DNA from 3 places in the Serratia rubidaea genome. Region 1 is predicted to be linked to each of the others. Evidence: predicted binding sites of a transcription regulator. Region 1 holds the regulator's gene; each other region holds the start of a gene.
The links. Region 1 encodes Fur, which represses iron uptake genes when iron is present. Its sites were predicted from a motif close to ATAATAATGAGAACNACTATCAA; they were not measured.
Positions count from the first base shown of each region.

Region 2: I6G83_RS15745 (siderophore-interacting protein) is a predicted target of Fur. The motif match lies at 1,922-1,944, and genes of this name have one in related genera.
Region 3: entS (enterobactin transporter EntS) is a predicted target of Fur. The motif match lies at 2,585-2,607, and genes of this name have one in related genera.

Region 1 covers NZ_CP065640.1:2,748,169-2,752,370, forward strand. Annotated here, with positions in the region: gene I6G83_RS12825 (beta-N-acetylhexosaminidase) at 1-2,148, shown strand, start outside; gene fur (ferric iron uptake transcriptional regulator) at 2,264-2,710, opposite strand; gene fldA (flavodoxin FldA) at 3,025-3,564, opposite strand; gene ybfE (LexA regulated protein) at 3,787-4,074, opposite strand.
Region 2 covers NZ_CP065640.1:3,375,095-3,379,296, forward strand. Annotated here, with positions in the region: gene chaA (sodium-potassium/proton antiporter ChaA) at 1-745, opposite strand, end outside; gene I6G83_RS15745 (siderophore-interacting protein) at 1,060-1,878, opposite strand; gene I6G83_RS15750 (gamma-glutamylcyclotransferase) at 2,351-3,028, shown strand; gene cbl (HTH-type transcriptional regulator Cbl) at 3,292-4,202, shown strand, end outside.
Region 3 covers NZ_CP065640.1:21,277-25,478, forward strand. Annotated here, with positions in the region: gene I6G83_RS00125 (isochorismate synthase) at 1-49, opposite strand, end outside; gene fepB (Fe2+-enterobactin ABC transporter substrate-binding protein) at 284-1,234, shown strand; gene entS (enterobactin transporter EntS) at 1,221-2,492, opposite strand; gene fepD (Fe(3+)-siderophore ABC transporter permease) at 2,761-3,705, shown strand; gene fepG (iron-enterobactin ABC transporter permease) at 3,702-4,202, shown strand, end outside.

The DNA.
Region 1 (4,202 bases):
TTTGTGGCGCCGTTTGGCGACGACCAGTGGAAGCGCACCAAAGACGATAACAACGTGCTGATGACGCCGGCCTCGCGCTTTACGCGCAACGCGGATGTGCAGACGTTGCCGGCCGCTTCACTGCGCGGCCAGATTATCCCGACGCCGATGTCGGTACAGATCCATGCGCAGGATATCGATCTTGGCAACGGCGTGGCGCTGAACCTCGACGCGCTGGATCAGGCGTCAGCGGAGGTGGTGCGCGAGCGCTTTAAGCAGCTTGGCGTCGCGAGTGCGGCGACGGGCTACCCGATCGTCACCGAGATCAGACCGGCATCGTTTAGCGGCGAGATGGCGCAATCCGGCGCCTATAAATTGACGCTGGGCGAGAAGGAAGCGCGGATTACCGGCTTTGACCAGAGCGGGGTGTTCTACGGTCTGCAGTCCATTTTGTCGCTGATTCCGCTGAATGGCGAGAAGAAGATTGCCGCGCTGGAGGCGAGCGACGCGCCGCGCTTTGCCTACCGCGGGCTGTTCCTCGACGTGGCGCGCAATTTCCACCATAAGGACGCCGTGCTGCGCCTGCTGGATCAGATGGCGGCCTATAAGCTGAATAAATTCCATTTCCACCTGACCGATGATGAGGGCTGGCGTATTGAAATCCCCGGCCTGCCGGAGTTGACGGACGTCGGTGCGCAGCGCTGCCATGACCTGAGCGAAACCACCTGTCTGCTGCCGCAGTACGGTCAGGGGCCGGATGTCTACGGCGGTTTCTTCTCGCGTCAGGATTACATCGACATTCTCAAGTATGCGCAGGCGCGACATATTGAGGTGATCCCGGAAATCGACATGCCGGCGCACGCCCGCGCGGCGGTGGTTTCCATGGAGGCGCGCTACCAGAAACTGATGGCGCAGGGCAAGCAGCAGGAGGCGGAGGCGTACCGGCTGGTCGACCCGACCGATACCTCGAACACCACCTCGGTACAGTTCTTTAACCGTCAGAGCTACCTGAACCCGTGCCTGGACTCCTCCACCCGCTTTGTCGACAAAGTGATGGGGGAACTGGTCAAAATGCATCAGGAGGCGGGGCAGCCGATCGGCACCTGGCACTTTGGTGGCGATGAGGCGAAAAACATCCGTCTGGGGGCCGGCTACACCGACGTGAAGAAACCGGAGGCGGGCAAGGGGATGCTCGATCTGAGCAAGGAAGATAAGCCATGGGCGAAGTCGCAGGCCTGCCAGCGGCTGATCGACAGCGGTAAAGTGGCGGATATGGAACATCTGCCGAGCTACTTCGGCCAGGAGGTCAGCAAGCTGGTGAAGGCGCACGGTATCGATCGGATGCAGGCCTGGCAGGATGGCCTGAAAGACGCCAAGGACGCCAAAGCGTTCGCCACTTCGCGTGTGGGCGTCAACTTCTGGGATACCCTGTACTGGGGCGGTTTTGACTCGGTGAACGACTGGGCCAACAAGGGTTATGAAGTGGTGGTCTCCAACCCGGACTATGTCTATCTGGACTTCCCGTATGAAGTGAACCCGAACGACAGCGGCTATTACTGGGGCACCCGCTTCAGCGACGAGCGCAAGATTTTCAGCTTTGCTCCGGACAATATGCCGCAGAATGCCGAAACCTCGGTCGACCGTGACGGCAACGCGTTCAGCGCCAAGAGCGACAAGCCGTGGCCGGGGGCGCACGGTCTGTCCGCCCAGCTGTGGAGCGAGGTGGTGCGAACCGATCCGCAGATGGAGTATATGATCTTCCCACGTGCGCTGTCGGTGGCCGAGCGCGCCTGGCACCGCGCCGACTGGGAGCTGGACTATCAGGCGGGCCGCGAGTACAAGGGTGGGGAAACCCGCTTTGTCGACGGCAAAAAGCTGGCGCAGGAGTGGCAGGTTTTTGCCAATATCCTGGGGCAGCGTGAACTGGCCAAGCTGGATGCGGGCGGTATCCGCTATCGCCTGCCGGTGCCGGGCGCACGCATTGACGGCGGCAGGCTGGAGGCCAATATTGCACTGCCGGGCCTGACCATCGAGTATTCGACCGACGGCGGTCAGAGCTGGCAGCGCTATGATGACGCCGCCAGACCGGCGGTGCAGGGCGAGGTGCAGGTGCGTTCGGCAAGCCCGGACGGCAAGCGCTTCAGCCGCGCGGAGCCGGTAACGGCCTAAGCCAAACGTCTGCGGCGCCCATCGCTATAACGGCGGGCGCCGCAGCGGCTCCTCGATCGACAGGCATAAAAAAACCGCCGTGCGGCGGTTCCTGATTTACGCTGGCAGGCCAGCTTTATTTCTTGTTATGCAGCGTATCGTTTTCACGGCAGTCACCGCTGGTGCAGTGGCCATACAGGTACAGGCTGTGGTTGGTGAGCTTGATGCCGTGCTGTTTGGCGATATCACGCTGACGCGCTTCGATGGACTCATCGCTGAACTCGATCACTTTGCCGCAGTCCAGGCAGATCAGGTGATCGTGGTGATGCTGTTGGGTCAGCTCAAATACGGACTTGCCGCCTTCGAAGTTGTGACGGGTAACGATACCGGCGTCGTCAAACTGGTTCAGTACGCGGTAAACCGTCGCCAGACCAATCTCTTCGCCCATGTCGATCAGTTTCTTATACAAATCTTCCGCACTGACATGATGGCAAGCCGGATCTTGCAGCACTTCCAGGATTTTGAGTCGCGGAAGCGTGACTTTTAAGCCGGCCTTCTTCAATGCGGTGTTGTTGTCAGTCATGCGGATTCAGTCCTGTTACTATGCTAATCAGTTGAGGCATTGTTGCCTGTGGCATCGGTCGGCACAAAGCGTTAATAGCGACTCATTATAGAACCGGTTGACCTAAATGGAAACCGCCGGTTGTTAACAAAAGTCTATTGCGCCGTTACATGTTGCGCGTGCAACATCTTGATGAATGGGATAAACCGGGGCCAGAGTCTACCGTGACGGGGAGGGAAGTTACTAATATGTAGCTTCTATTGCTTCAATCCGTGATGCCGATAACGGCCCCGCCGGTCAGCGGGAGCCGTCTCGCAGCATTGCGGAGCATAATATCAGCCGATGATATCGGCCAGGCTCAGCTCTGCGACGATCTGTTTGACCCAGGCTTCTACGCGTTCGTTGGTCAGTTCCGGCTGGCGGTCTTCATCAATGGCCAAACCGATAAAGTTGTCGTCGTCCGCCAGACCCTTGGAGGCTTCGAAATGGTAGCCTTTGGTTGGCCAGTGGCCGACGATAGCGGCGCCGCGCGGTTCGATAATATCGCGGATGGTGCCCATCGCGTCGCAGAAGTACTCGGCATAGTCTTCCTGATCGCCGCAGCCGAACAGCGCAACCAGCTTACCGTTGAAGTCTATTTCTTCCAGCGTCGGGAAAAAGTCGTCCCAGTCACATTGTGCTTCACCGTAGTACCAGGTCGGGATGCCCAGCAGCAAAATGTCGAATGCGTCCAGATCTTCTTTGCTGCTTTTGGCGATGTCGTGAATCTCAGCAACATCATCGCCGAAGTCTTTGCGAAGGAGCTTTTGAATCATCTTGGCAATGTTTTCGGTATTGCCCGTGTCGCTGCCAAAGAAAATGCCTACGTTAGCCATATTGCGTATAACCTTTTAATTCAATAAATTACAATACGTTTCGCCTGCTGATCGCATCGGTATCGTTGTAAAGTAGCGTCTTGGTAAAGACCTGGGTCCCACCGGTAAACGCCTATCATGCCAGAAATTTGCTCCGGGGTTTTATCGCGTTCATGCGATGCCGGAAAGTAAGGCGGCGTTAAGCGGGCATCGCCTTACGCCGTGTGCGGCTGCCGCACGTTATTATTGCGACGGCTGTTCGTCCGCCAGCTGCGCCAGCAGCATTTGCTCGATCAGTTCGCTGCGGCTGATGTTGCGCTGTTCGGCCAGCCTGTTCAGCGCTTCCACCGCTTCCGCGTTGATTTTCAGTTCCACACGCCGTAACCCGCGGACTTTATCGCGCCGTAACTGATTACGCTTATTGATTCTAAGCTGTTCATCACGGGATAACGGGTTGGTTTTCGGGCGCCCCGGACGGCGTTCATCTGCGAACAGATCCAGCGTCGTGCGATCCGTTTGTTCTTTTGCCATAGGTAGCGGTACTGCAAGGGAATTAGCATCAAAAAGCGATGGTCTGCTTTCCGGACGCTGTGGTTAATACCGTTCAGGTCGTTACAACCTAAGCCAACTTTGCCCCCAATCTGGCGCCGGACAGCACG
Region 2 (4,202 bases), 630 kb from region 1:
GCAGACCTTCCAGCGGGCCGGCGTTGAATTTGGTCACCGCGATTACCGCCACCAGGTGCACCACCAGCCAGGCGGCGTGCCACAGGCTGCTGTGGGAGGACGGCTTGCCGTGGTGCGGGTCGCCATCGTCGTCTTCATGTTCGTAGACAAACAGATTTTGGTGCGTTTTGGTCTGAATCAGCAGGAAAACGCCGTACATGGCGGCGGAAATCATCGCGACCAGCAGCGACTGGCCGGTGCTGAAGTTGCCGCCCGGCAGGGCGCTGGGCAGCACCAGCACGATCACCGCCAGTGGGAAAATCGCCATCAGATACTGTTTGATGCCGCCGAGGTTGACGTACTGGGTGGCGAACTTGCGCCCGCCCAGCAGCAGGGCGACGCCCACCAGTCCGGCGGTGACGATCATAATGATGGAATACAGGGTGTCGCGCATCAGGGCCGGCGCGGCGTCGCCGGTGGCCATCAGCGCGGAGATCAGGCTGACCTCCAGGATCACCACCGACAGGCTGAGGATCAGCGAGCCGTAGGGTTCGCCCAGGCGGTGGGCCAGCACGTCGGCATGGCGCACGACGCTGAAGGCGCTGCTCAGAATACCGAACAGCGCGAGAATATTGATGCCGACGATCAGCGGGAAGTTGCTGGTGCCGCTCCACAGGTTCAGGACAACCAGCGCAGCGATGGGGAAAATCAGGGAGTATTCGGTATGGCGGGATTTAGATCGGCCAGGATCGTGTTGCGACTTCATGGATAGTACGTCTCCTTTCTCGAACTGCAGGTTCCCGGTTGAGCGCTAATCGCCTGTATAACCGACGATTTCACGTATCGCGGAGGATACTTAATCATAGGATATGCTGACTGGATTGCACCGTGGGAATGGTGATGTTGTGGCGTTATGAGCAAGAAAAAACTTGCTTTATGTGACATAGAGTAACAAAAAAACCGCAGGGGATGCGGTTTTTTTTACTTACTTTTACGCAGCTAAGCGATTTTTTATCATTAACCCGCTAAAAAAATCAGTTAATGCCAAATTTCTTTGCGAATACACGCAGCTTGCGTCGATCAGGAATCAATATTGTCCATGATTTCATGGCGGGTCTCATGATAACCCTCCTCATTTAGCCCCTCACGCCAGTAAGGCACCGCATAAAGCTGATTACGCTCACATTGACGTTCACGACGCAGGTAGCGGCGCAGCGTGACCACCAGCTGGTCCTCGCCGGCCAGCCAGAAGTGCGTGCGGCCGGCGGGCAGCGGCTGCGCGCAGAACTGGGTGACCAGCTCGGCGGTTTTGTCGGTGCCGCCGATAATCCAGCTCAGTTCAAAACCGGCCGGCTTGCGCAGATCGAGGGCATCGGCGCTGCTGTCGACGCGGATAAAGGCGTGTCCTTCGCTGCGCGCCGGCAGGTTTTCCAGCAGGGCGGCGATGGCCGGCAGCGATGAAGGGTCGCCCGCCAGACAGTAAAAGTCGGCGTCCGGCAGCATGGGTTTTGGCCCGCCGGGGTTGCTGATGCCGATTTTGTCGCCGGCTTTGGCATGGCGGGCGAAGCTGACCGCCGGGCCGTTATGATCGTGCATGGCGAATTCGATGTCGATTTCCCGCTGCTCCGGGCGAATGGCGCGCACGGAGTAGGTGCGCACCAGCGGGCGTACGGCGTCCGCCGCCCAGACCGGGCCATTTTCCGTCAGGCGCGGCAGGTCAGGCTGGCTTTGCCCGGCGCGCGGCAGAAAGACTTTGATATGCGCCGCGGCGGCGTTGGCCGGGTAGTACTGTAAATCGTCGGCATAAAACGTGATGCGACGCAGGTGCGGCGTTACGTCCTCAACGCGGGCAACGCTGATTAAATAGGGGGCGCGGGTGCGGGATGCTTCGGTAGTCACGGCGTTCTCCTGTTGTCGTTGTGGCGGCAGTATACCACGACGGTTGATAATGAGAATCGTTGCCAATTAAAGGCGCACCGTTTGCCAATGTCGCGGTTTATTCCCCGGATAACATTGCGGTTATTTTCTCCGATTGGGGGAACCAATATATGAGGCTTATATGTCCGGCTGACAAAGAAGGAAATATTATTGCTGCTGGGTACAAATACTTTTGCCGGTAAAAAAGCGCCGGAGACTTGATTGCCGCTGCGGAAAAGAATAGTGTCATCATTAGGCGGTTAAATAGTGAACTAATAAAATTCCGTATATATCCGTCATACTTCAAGTGACAGGTGCGTTGGCTGCATGAATCAGTTACCGGAGTAAGTTCAGCGGGATTCTGCCGGTACCTTGAATTATTAGGCTATGAGAGTGATAGGTTTAAATCAGTGGTGATGGGAAGCAGCGGCGCTGCTACCCGGGAGGTTGATCGGTGTTAACGCGAGATTTTCTGCAGCAGGCAGATTGCAAAACGGCATTTGGTGCCATCGAAGAGACGCTGTTGCTGACGCCGGAGCAGCGGGCGGCGTCGCTGGCGAGTACGCTGGCGCAGCGGCCGGACAGCGGCCCGGTCTGGGTCTTTGGCTACGGCTCGCTGATGTGGAACCCGATTTTTGAAGCGGAAGAGGTGCTGCCCGCTACCCTGCAGGGCTGGCACCGGGCGTTCTGTCTGCGCCTGACCGCCGGGCGCGGCACCCAGCACCAGCCTGGCCGCATGCTGGCGTTGAAGGCTGGCGGGCAGACCCGCGGTCTGGCCTTCCGCCTGCCGCAGGCGCAGCTGGAAGACGAGCTGGCGCTGTTGTGGAAACGCGAAATGGTGACCGGCTGTTACCTGCCGACCTGGTGCGAGCTGACGCTGGACGGCGGCCAGCGCATCACCGCGCTGGCGTTTGTGATGGACGCGCAGCATCCGCTGTTTGAGGAAGATACCTGCCATCAGGTGGTGACGCCGCTGATCGCCAGCGCCAGCGGCCCGCTGGGCAGCAACGCCCAGTATCTGTTTGCCCTCGACCGCGAACTGAAAAACCACGGCATGCATGATGACGCCATCGGTGAGCTGGCCAGCAGCGTGCGCCAATGGCTGCAGCAGCATGCGCCGCTTGCAGGCTAAAGCGCGACGGGCGCGTCTGGTTATACCCAATCCCTCTATTTAATAACTGTCAGCAAGGGCGGAAAATAAACCGCCCTTTAGCTATGGTTATCCATCCTGTTGTTTTTATTTGATTTTCATTTTTAACCCGCCGGGCGCCGGCAGAATGCGGCGCCCGGGCGACGTCTTATCGTGAAAAAGCATAACTAAAGGCTATTTCTTATTTGTGAGCCTGCCGCTGTCCCCGTATCAATATTAGGAAATCGTGCGCAATGGGGGACAGGATGAATTTCCAACAATTAAAAATTATTCGGGAATCGGCCCGTCGTAATTACAATCTGACCGAAGTGGCCAATACCTTATTTACTTCACAGTCGGGGGTCAGCCGACATATTCGCGAACTGGAAGAAGAGCTGGGCATCGAAATATTTATTCGCCGCGGTAAACGCCTGCTGGGAATGACCGAACCCGGCAAAGAGCTGCTGGTGGTGGCCGAACGTATTCTGAACGATGCCAACAATATTCGCCGGCTGGCGGATGTGTTCAGCAGCAACGACGACGGGCAGCTGCATATCGCCACCACCCATACTCAGGCGCGTTACAGCCTGCCGCGGGTGATTAAGGAGTTCCGCGCCCTGTATCCGCGGGTGCGGGTGGTGCTTAATCAGGGCACGCCGGAGGAGATTGCCGCCATGCTGGCCTCCGGGGAGGCGGATATCGGCATCGCCAGCGAGCGGCTGATCAACGACGACGCGCTGGCGGCGTTTCCTTACTATCGCTGGCACCATGCGATTCTGGTGCCGGAAAACCACCCGCTGACGCAGGCCGGGCCGCTGACGCTGGAGCAACTGAGCACTCAGCCGCTGATCACCTACCGGCAGGGCATTACCGGGCGTTCGCGTCTGGATGCGGCCTTTAAGGCGGCGGGGCTGACGCCGGACATCGCCCTCAGCGCGCAGGATTCCGACGTGATTAAAACCTATGTGGAGCTGGGGCTGGGCGTGGGGGTGCTGGCCGATATGTCGTACGAGAAAGAGCGCGATCGCGGACTGGTCAGCCTGAATGCCGAACACCTGTTCGAGCCGAATACCGTCTGGCTGGGGTTGAAGCGCAGCCAGCTGCAGCGTAATTACGCCTGGCGTTTTATTCAGCTGTGCAACCCGACGCTGACGCTGACGGAGATTAAAGAGAAGGT
Region 3 (4,202 bases), 2.3 Mb from region 1:
CTTTCGCGTGCGGTGCCTTCTGCTGAGCACCATTCACGGCTGTATCCATGGGTACGCCCTCTGTTATTCGCCAATAATAACCAATATAATAATGATTATCATTTGTGTTTCGTGGCGCTAAATTACCCTCCGTCTCCCGCTATGTCAATAAACGTAAACACTTCTTTACCCTGATAATCATGGTATAAACATTGTGGTATTCTCTAGATAAATGATAACCATTAAGCTTTCCGCATTTAACGGCGAGGCGAACTCGTCAATGACACCAACAAGGATTACCCGGATGAAGAAGATCCTGCTTTTGGGGCTGGCGCTGCTGACCCTCTCCGCGGCACAGGCGGCTTCCCCACAATGGCCCCGCACGATTGACACCTCTCACGGCCCCGTTACCCTCAAGCAGCCCCCGACGCGCATCGTCTCCACCAGCGTGACCCTGACCGGCACCCTGCTGGCGATTGACGCCCCGGTGGTCGCCAGCGGCGCCACCAACCCCAACGGCCGCTTTACCGATAAGCAGGGCTTTTTCCTCCAGTGGGGAGAGGTTGCCGCACAGCGCGGGGTGAAGCGTCTGTACGTCGGCGAACCGAATGCCGAAAGCATTGCCGGCGAAGCGCCGGACCTGATCGTGATCTCCGCCACCGGCGGCGACTCCGCGCTGCAGCTGTACGATCAGCTGTCCGTTATCGCGCCGGTGCTGGTGGTCAACTATGACGATAAAAGCTGGCAGGAGCTGGCGAAAGAGCTGGGCTACGCCACCGGACACGAAGCCCGGGCCGAGAAACTGACCGCCGACTTCGCCGCCCGCGAACAGGCGCTGAAACAGCGCATCACGCTGCCGCCGCAGCCGGTTTCCGCCCTGGTGTTCCGCCAGGACGGCAAGGCCGCCAATCTGTGGACCGCCCAATCCTCACAGGGAAAAATGCTGCAGCAGCTGGGTTTCACGCTGGCGCAACCGCCGGCCAGCCTGCACACCAGCACCAGCCAGGGCGCACGTGAAGATATTGTTCAACTGTCGGGAGAGAGTCTGGCGGCGGGGCTGAATGGCCAGACGCTGCTGCTGTTCGCCAATGACGAAAGCGACGTACAGCGTCTGATGAATAATAAATTCCTGGCGCAGCTGCCGGCGGTGCAAAACCAACGGGTTTATGCGCTCGGCAACGAAACCTTCCGTCTGGACTACTACAGCGCCAGCAACCTGCTGGCGCTGTTGGAAAAACGCTTTACTTCCCGCTAGCCTGCGCCGCAGCGGGCTGGAGGGTCGCCTCCGGTTCGCTGCGCGTAACCCGCCGCAAACTGCCCATCACCACCAGCAGCACCACGCCCAGCAACGCCGCGCCGAAGCCAAAACCGGTCGAGGTCATGGCCGGCAGCATCAGCGCCCCCATCGCCCCCAGCAGCAGCGCGCCCAGCGCGTCCCCCACCACGTTTTGCGCGGTCCACAGGCCGTTAATACGGCCAAGGAATGCATCCGGCGTCAGGTTCTGAATCAGCCCGTACTGCAGCAGAGAGTTCAGCGCGCTCAGATAGCCGAAGGCCACCAGACAGGCCAGCGCCAGACCGTACCACGGCATCAGGCCAAACAGTCCAACGGCGACAAACGCGGCGATGGCGGTCAGCAGCATCATCCAGCCCGGACGTGCCACCTGCGCCACCCGGCCGCTGGTGAAGGCGCCGAGGGCGGCGCCCAGCGGCACAGCGGCATACATAAAGCCCAGCTGCGACGCGTCAACGCCCCAGTTGCCGGCCAGCGCCGGGTACAGGATGCGCACCGCGCTGGCCATGGTCAGCAGCGCGCCGATCAGCGCCACCATGCCGATCACTTTATTCTGGAACAGAAAGGCAAAACCGCCGGCCAGCGCCTTCAGCGGATGCTCGCGCGGCTGCTCCGGCGGCGGCAGCTGCGGCAGACGCAGCAGCGGCACCAGTGTCAACAGGGTGCCGAGCGCCGCCAGCCCGTAGTTCCACGCCACCCCGGCGTGCGCGATCAGCAGGCCGCCCGCCGCCGGCGACAGAATCGAACCAAAGCGCACCGTCAGCATGCTGATGGCGCCGGCCTGCACGATATTCTCACGCCCGACCAGCGCCGGCGTCGCCGCCAGCAGCGCCGTGACGCCCACCGCACCAAAGAAGCCGTCCCATACCGCCAGCAGGTAAATCGCCGTCAGCGACGGTTCCGGCAGCGCCGCGTTGAGGCACATGCCGACAAAGCCGACGCCGCAGGTGGAGCGGGCAAACAGGATCAGACGGCGGCGCTCATAGCGATCGGCCAAGACGCCGCCCATCAGCAGGCCGGCGAACATGCCGCCGCCCGCCAGCGTTACCGCCAGACCCACCAGCAGCGTCGAACCGGTCAGCGCCTGGATCTGCACCGGAATGGCGATGGCCATCAGTCCCAGCGCCAAAATAGAGATAAAGCGCGCGCAGAATACGGCGCGGAACGCCTGATTGGTCTTCAGCAAACCAAAATCAAGCAAAATCGAGGGCTTACTCATTTTTTTTATCACCACAACTTTAAAAAGGAATTGCACGCTTGCTACTGCAATGGAGCAGCGACTCATGCTACCATAGATGAATACAATCAATAATGATAATAAATATCATTAATATTCAATTGAATAATGGGCTGTTATGTTCCGGCTTACACACAATTGCTCGCACGCTGCTTCAGCGCACCAGGAAGCTCTGTTTTTAGGCACTACGCGCGCTTTTCGCCGCCGGCTTTATGCGCTGCTGTTCGCCATACTGATTCTGCTGCTGGTCATGGCGCTCAGCCTGGCGCTGGGTGCGCAATCTATCCCCCTCTCCACCGTTCTGCAGGCATTAAACGGCCAGTGCAGCGGCGTTGACTGCGTGATCATCACCGACGCCCGCCTGCCGCGCACGCTGATCGGCGTGCTGGCCGGCATCGCGCTCGGTCTGGCCGGCGCCCTGATGCAAATCCTGTCGCGCAACCCGCTGGCGGACCCGGGCATTCTCGGCGTCAATGCCGGCGCCGGCTTCGCCGTGGTGCTGGGCATGTCGCTGTTCGGCGCCAGCGACATCGGCCAGTATCTGTGGTTTGCCTTTGGCGGCGCGCTCTGCGCCTCGCTGCTGGTGGCGCTGGTGGGCGCACTCGGGCGCAGTACGCTCAACCCGGTGCGCCTGACGCTGGCCGGCGTGGCGCTGGGGGCGGTGCTGGACGGCATGACCACCGGGATTTCGCTGCTGAACCCGCAGGTGTTCGACCAGCTGCGCTTCTGGCAGGCCGGCTCGCTGGATATTCAAAATATGCAGGTGGTGCGCACCGTCGCGCTGCCGATACTCCTCGGCACGCTGATCGCCCTGTGGCTGACCAAGGCCCTCAACAGCCTGAGCATGGGCAGCGATCTGGCCACCGCGCTGGGCACCGGCATCGTGCGCACCCAGCTGCTCGGCCTGCTGGCCATCACCCTGCTGTGCGGCGGCGCCACCGCCGCCGTCGGCCCCATCGCCTTCGTCGGCCTGATGATGCCGCATATCGCCCGCCGTCTGGCCGGCTCCGAGCTGCACTGGATTTTACCCTGGACGCTGGTGCTGACGCCGATTCTGCTGCTCAGCGCCGATTTGATCGGCCGTTTTCTGGTGCCGGGGGAACTGCGCGTCTCTATCGTCACCGCGCTGATCGGCGCGCCGGTGCTGATTGCGCTGGTGCGCCAGCGTCATATGTTCAGAAGGAGCCGCGGATGAGCAGCCATAGCGAGGTTCTGTCCGCGCCGAAGCGCGTCGCCCGCCTGTCGCGCGCCACCCTGACCGTACTGCTGCTGATCGCGGCCTGCGCCGCGCTGGCCGTCTACGCCCTCGGCGCCGGCACGCTGTCACTGAGCGCCGCGCAGGTAATTGACGCCCTGCGCGGCGAAGGCCCCGCCAATCTGGCGGTGATCGTGACCCAGTGGCGTCTGCCGCGCGTCGTGATGGCGCTGCTGATTGGCGCGGCGCTCGGCATCAGCGGCGCAATCTTCCAGTCGCTGCTGCGCAACCCGCTGGGCAGCCCTGACGTTATCGGCTTCAATACCGGCGCCTACAGCGGCGTGCTGGTGGCCGTGGTGCTGTTTAACAGCGGCATCCTCGGCATCACCAGCGGCGCGCTGGCCGGCGGCCTGCTGACCGCGCTGCTGATTTATCTGCTGGCCTGGCGCAACGGCGTTGAGGCCTTCCGCCTGATTATCGTCGGCATCGCGGTGCGC